DNA from 2 places in the Longicatena sp. 210702-DFI.1.196 genome. Region 1 is predicted to be linked to the other one. Evidence: a T-box and tRNA genes for the amino acid it is inferred to sense, from the RefSeq annotation. Region 1 holds a T-box; the other holds one or more tRNA genes.
The links. The T-box of region 1 lies ahead of serS (serine--tRNA ligase). A T-box ahead of a tRNA ligase gene usually reads a tRNA of that ligase, here a tRNA-Ser.
Positions count from the first base shown of each region.

Region 1 (3,414 bases):
TTTTCTGTACCACCCATATAAGGCTGTAACACCTTAGGAATATTTACGCTTCCATCCTCATTCAGATTGTTTTCTAAGAAAGCAATCAACATACGAGGAGGAGCAACAACTGTGTTGTTTAACGTATGAGCAAAATATTTTCCATCTTTGCCTTTTACACGAATTCCAAGTCTTCTTGCTTGTGCATCTGTTAGATTAGAACAACTTCCAACTTCAAAGTATTTTTTCTGTCTTGGACTCCAAGCCTCAACATCGACAGACTTGCATTTCAAATCCGCCAAGTCACCTGAACAACATTCCAAAGTTCTAACAGGAATATCTAAGCTTCTAAATAAATCAACAGTATTCGTATAAAGTTTCACAAACCAATCTGCACTTTCCTCTGGTTTACAAACAACGATCATCTCTTGTTTCTCAAATTGGTGAATACGATAAACACCACGTTCTTCAATACCATGTGCTCCCTTTTCTTTTCTAAAGCATGGAGAATAACTTGTATACGTATAAGGCAAATCCTTTTCATCTAAAATTGTATCAATGAACTTACCAATCATAGAATGCTCACTTGTTCCAATCAGATACAAATCTTCGCCTTCAATTTTATACATCATACCTTCCATCTCCGCAAAGCTCATAACTCCAGTTACAACATTGCTGCGAATCATAAAAGGTGGAACCACATAGGTAAAGCCACGCTCAATCATAAAATCTCTTGCATAAGAAATAACAGCAGAATGTAATCTTGCAATATCTCCCATCAAATAATAGAAGCCATTACCTGCAACTTTTCTGGCACTATCTAAATCAATTCCATTAAAACGTTCCATAATTTCCGTATGATAAGGAATTTCAAAAGCCGGTACGATCGGTTCCCCATATTTTTGTAATTCCACATTTTCTGAATCATCTTTTCCAATAGGAACACTAGGATCAATCATGTTAGGAATCTTCATCATGATTTCCTTTATTTCTGCAGCCATCTTCGCTTCTTTTTCTTCAATTTCTTTCATTTCATCTGCCATGGCCTGCACTTTTGCTTTTACTGCATTTGCTTCATCTTTTAAGCCTTTTGCCATCAATCCACCGATTTCCTTGCTCATGGCATTACGCTTTGCGCGCAGATCATCACCACGCTGTTTTAACTGGCGATTCACTTTATCCATTTCGACAACTTTATCAACTAATTCAAGCTTATGTTCCTGAAACTTCTTTTTCATGTTCTCTTTTACAGAATCTACGTTTTCACGTAAAAATTTCATATCTAACATCGCTATATCCTCCTTACAAATAAAAAAGAGGTATTGTCCGAAAGGGACGATACCTCGTGTTGCCACCCTTTTTTAATTCATAGCATCACACTATGAATCCTCTCAAGTGATAACGGTACTACCGGAAGTAACTACTTTATTCACTACTTCACTCCAAGGTTGATTTCATAAAGCTTTGACAATAACTCACACCAGCCGTTATCTCTCTTTGCTCAAAGACTCTATTACTTATCCTTATCGACGTTTTCTTATTTTTTATATCATTCTTTATTCTCGTTGTCAATTGGTTCCACGGCATCTTTCGCAGATTCTTCAGTTTCTACTGCTTTTTCAACTGTTTCTGTCGAAACTTCAGCCGTATCTTCCGCTTCCTCTTCTTTATCAACGATAGCAATCTTCGCTACAGATTCATCTTCTCCAACATTGATTAATTTTACACCCTGTGTATTTCGGCTATAAATACCAATATTTTCAACAGCAATACGGATTATGATACCTGTATTTGTAATGATCATGACATCTTCATCACCATTCACTGCTCTTACAGATACTAAATCACCTGTTTTCTGGGTAATGTTAATTGTCTTAACACCTTTTGCCCCACGAGTTGTTAAACGATATTCTTCAATAGCTGTACGTTTTCCATAGCCATTTTCACTAACGGCTAATAAATGCGTACCATCTCTAGAAGTCGCAACACCTACAACAACGGAACCATCGACATTAAAGCCTTTGACACCACTTGCCGTACGTCCCATAGCACGTATACCATCTTCATGGAAACGAACTGCCTTTCCATTAGAACCGGCAATAATAATTTCATCATCGCCTGTTGTTTCCTTCACACCCATCAATTCATCATCATCACGTAAAGTAATCGCAATCTTACCATTTTGACGAATCGAATCAAATTCACTCATTGGTGTACGTTTTACAAGACCATTCTGTGTCACAAACAACAGATATTCTGATTCACTTTCCGGATTTACCGGTACTAAAGCACGTACCTTTTCTTCTTTATCCAGATTCAATAGATTAACGACTGGAAGACCCTTCGCCGTTCTACCTGCAGAAGGTATTTTATATCCCTTCATACGATAAACCTTACCAAGGTTTGTGAACAACATCAGATAATCATGTGTTGACATGGTTGTTAATAATTCAACGATATCATCCTCATTCACAGACATTCCCTTGACACCACGGCCACCACGATTCTGTGTACGATAGGTATCAATTGGCATACGTTTAATATAACCATTTGTTGTCATTGTGATAACAACATCTTCCACCGGAATTAAATCTTCATCTTCCATGGAATAATCTGCTTCACTGATTTCTGTACGTCGTGGATCACCAAAACGATTTTTTACTTCTGTTAATTCATCTTTAATAATCTGAATAACACGGGAATGATTTGCTAAGATATCTTTTAAATCAGCAATTGTCTTTAACAATTCCTGATATTCATTTTCAATCTTATCACGTTCCAAACCGGTTAATCGACGCAGACGCATTTCTAAGATTGCATTTGCCTGAATTTCGGTTAATTTAAAACGTTCCATCAAACCGCTTCTTGCTTCTGCATCATTTTGACTTTCGCGAATCAAACGAATGATTTCATCAATATGATCCAATGCAATACGCAGACCCTCTAAGATATGCGCACGATCTTCAGCTTTCTTTAAATCAAACTGTGTTCTTCTGACAACAACATCAATCTGATGATCTACATAATGCTGCAGCATTTCTTTAATGCCCATTTGTTTAGGAGCACCATTGACCAATGCCAGCATATTGACACCAAAGGATGTCTGTAAAGATGTCAGACGGAACAATTGATTCATCACTACTTCTACCTGTACATCTTTTCTTAATTCTATGACAATACGAATACCGTCACGATTCGATTCATCATTCAGATAGGTAATACCATCCACCTGTTTTTCACGAACTAAATCAGCAATCTTACTAATTAGATTTGCTTTATTTACCTGATATGGAATTTCTGTGACAACGATACGATTCTTGCCATTGCCCATTTCTTCCACATGATATTTACTTCTTGTGATAATGGAACCTCGTCCGGTTTCATATGCCTGACGAATACCACTTCTACCTAAAATAATACCGCCAGTTGGAAAGT
Region 1 is NZ_JAJCPX010000050.1:101-3,514, forward strand. Features, by position in the region: gene serS (serine--tRNA ligase) at 1-1,268, opposite strand, end outside; T-box leader at 1,308-1,518, opposite strand; gene gyrA (DNA gyrase subunit A) at 1,529-3,414, opposite strand, start outside.

Region 2 (3,414 bases), on a different contig from region 1:
CAATGACACAATAAGTGTTTGGATCCAACCTAACTGCAGTGCACTACTGTTAATCAAGATTGGATGAAAGAAATTGCTAAAGAACAAAAATAATATTATATAGCTGATGAAAGCTGTATAAAGTCGTTTGATTCTGTTTAAGAAAAACAACATACAACCATGTGCCAGGAATAAAGGTATTAAGGCTAATTGCATGATTTCTAACATGGAGATGTCCATACGTAGATAGCCAACTATTGAAAAGCTTAGAAAACTAATGAGGTGTATAATAAGAAACGTACACATATGCAAGATAAAGCGTTTACCTTCATGAATTGGAAGTGCCTGCATTAATTCTTCCATATCATTATTTTTAAATTCATATAATTGATAGAGAAAATAGGACCCTAGTAACAGATAATACAGCAACACGATTCCGATTTTCATTTGTTCTGAAAAAAGTAAAAAATATAGTAAACAGAGTAAAAAGAAGCCATATACTACACTTATACGTTTAATTTCTAATTTCGCAAATTGACGATAGGCTGTTTTTTTACTGACGAACCAATTTTCTTTGTGTTTCATTAGTGTTTGGCATTGCGCTATCGTTTTTTCCATTGCCTTTTCATCATATTGCCGCAATTCTTTCCAATGTATTCTCATAGCCATTCCTCCTTTTTCATATACGTTTTAAGTTTTTTTAAGCCCAAACGAACACGCGTTTTTACCGTAGATTCACTAATGTTTAGTAATGTTGCAATCTCTTTACTTTTTAATTGTTCAAAGTATTTTAACAATAATACATCTTTTTGTTCATCCGGCAATTTGTTAAGATAAAAAATCAATCGTTGTCGATCGTATGTATCTTCTGTTTTTTCATCAGCAATTTCCAAATCATCCGGCAATGCTATTTCTTTGTATTTCGCATACCAACTATTGCACTGATTGATGGCAATTCTTAGTAAATATTGTTTGGTTTTTCCTTGAAAGGTGTAGGAGTCAATATGTTGTGTGAAACGGATAAAGACTTCTTGTGTAATATCTGCTGCAATATCACGATGTTTGACACGTGCATAGACATAGGAATATATCTGTGGATAATATTGACGGATCAACGTATCGAGTGCATTCACATCGCCATGTCGTATGTGTTCTATGATTGTATGTTCTTTCATAGCAGCCTCCTCATATAGTTAACTGATAAATCAGAAAAAAAGTTTTCTTTTAATCGTTTTTTTTATGCGTGTCGTAGTAACGCCTATTTTGAAATACAATAAGGTGTGTACGATTATGGATGTGCGTTTGACTACCCTGTTAGGAACGAAGTGCACTTGACGAGATCAATTGAGCATAAAATTGCGTTCATCCTGTCATCCATACGGGTAAGCAAGGTCGCGGGAACGTTATGAAAATAGCCCCCGCCACGTCATACCCAAGTAACATGTTCATGATTGGAAAACCGGTAGGTTTATTTCTCCGCCATTGTACAGGCAGAGCAGCCCTCACGTGCATGTTGCATCCTTCCCCCGCCACTTTTTCGAATAGACGTTAATGAGGAATGTAAGCAACGGACATATCCGAATGTTCAATTCCACACAAAAAAAACCGCCTCATCTAGAGACGGCCAGTTATTCAAATGGTGGTCCCGGTCGGAATTGAACCAACGACACACGGATTTTCAGTCCGTTGCTCTACCGACTGAGCTACGGGACCATTTGGTTGCGGGGGAAGGATTTGAACCAACGACCTCCGGGTTATGAGCCCGACGAGCTACCAGGCTGCTCTACCCCGCGATGTTTAATGAGCGATTCGGTTTTCACATATTTGAATAACGTAATGGCGGAGGAACTGGGATTCGAACCCAGGCGCCAGTTTCCCGACCTACCGGTTTTCAAGACCGGACCCTTCAACCACTTGGGTATTCCTCCAAAATATAGTTTTATTTTGGTGGACCCTGTAGGACTCGAACCTACGACCGACCGGTTATGAGCCGGCTGCTCTAACCAACTGAGCTAAGGGTCCATTTAGCCAAATTGGTGGCGGGGGCGAGACTCGAACTCGCGACCTTCCGGGTATGAACCGGATGCTCTAGCCAACTAAGCTACCCAGCCAAATAATGGTCGGGATGACAGGATTTGAACCTGCGACCCCTTGATCCCAAATCAAGTGCACTACCAAGCTGTGCTACATCCCGATATAAATGGCGCGCCCAGTAGGAATCGAACCCGCAACCTTTTGATCCGTAGTCAAACGCTCTATCCAGTTGAGCTATGGGCGCATTTATGAAACCATTTTTTCTTTTGCACTTCATCAGTGCCCTAATATAATAACAAATAATTCCTACTTATGCAAGTGTTTTTTTCAATTTTTTAAAAACTTTTTTGAATCTTTTTACGGCTCTTTTAAAACCCTTTATTTAAAGCATTTTAACATCATCAGGAACAGCTACAAAGGCCGTTCCTGACTACTTTTTTTATCTTTCGTTGCTTTAATAACCTTCTGTCGAGAAAACTCTTCGCGCTCTTTTTCCTCTAACGCATCACTAATGAATTTAATATTTCCTTCAAAATCCGGTATCACGATATTCTTCAACGCATTTGCTCGCTTTTGCGCCTTGCGAATAGCATTTGCCAAGCGATAAACACTATTCTCAACCTCCGCCAAAACAACGGTCAGCTCCTTCACACGATAAAAGCAGCGATACGCATAATCCAATTTAGAATTCGCATGTTCTAAACCATAACTCAAAGTATAATCCGGCTTATCATAAGAAATCTTAGGAATTTCAACACCCATGACACTGCGATAACTCACATGTATACCATTATCGATAGGAACTGCTTCAACCAGATCACTGATAACACCCAACGTCATATTCGCTTGCTGTAAAGCCGCATATGCACGTTGATAAGTCTCAGTTATTTCATCACGTAACATTTTGACATCATCCAGTAAACCCATCATTTCACGCGTTAAAATATTCCGTTTACGATCCATAAGCTCATATCCCATATGAGCCAGCGCATTCGACTTTTTCGTCGCAATCAGATTTCCCTTCGTAGGAAATACCTGTTTATTTGCCATGACTACTCACCCTCATTCGCCAGTTCACGGATAATTGGTTCCTCTTTGATGTTGAAACGTTTCACAGCACGTTTGTGATCATAAAACTTCTCCAACACCTCGTTATCTACACGATCTAGTTCCGCTTTAGGTAAGACAGAAATCAGATCCCAACCTAAATCCAAGGTTGTTTCAATACTTCGATTATCCTCAAAACCTTGATTCAAGAAATACTGTTCAAATAGATTTCCAAATACCATATACTGTTTATCTGCATCACTTAACTCATCCTCACCGATAACGGATGCCAGACTACGCGCATCCTGTACCTTGGCATATGCTGCAAACAACTGATTTGATACATCAGAATGA
Region 2 is NZ_JAJCPX010000015.1:47,087-50,500, forward strand. Features, by position in the region: gene LI241_RS08090 (hypothetical protein) at 1-642, opposite strand, end outside; gene LI241_RS08095 (RNA polymerase sigma factor) at 639-1,154, opposite strand; tRNA gene LI241_RS08100 (tRNA-Phe) at 1,617-1,692, opposite strand; tRNA gene LI241_RS08105 (tRNA-Met) at 1,696-1,772, opposite strand; tRNA gene LI241_RS08110 (tRNA-Ser) at 1,817-1,907, opposite strand; tRNA gene LI241_RS08115 (tRNA-Ile) at 1,925-2,001, opposite strand; tRNA gene LI241_RS08120 (tRNA-Met) at 2,014-2,090, opposite strand; tRNA gene LI241_RS08125 (tRNA-Pro) at 2,097-2,173, opposite strand; tRNA gene LI241_RS08130 (tRNA-Arg) at 2,181-2,257, opposite strand; gene LI241_RS08135 (V-type ATP synthase subunit D) at 2,425-3,063, opposite strand; gene LI241_RS08140 (V-type ATP synthase subunit B) at 3,066-3,414, opposite strand, start outside.
Region 2: it has a tRNA-Ser gene. The T-box ahead of serS (serine--tRNA ligase) is inferred to sense a tRNA for this amino acid. The anticodon was not compared.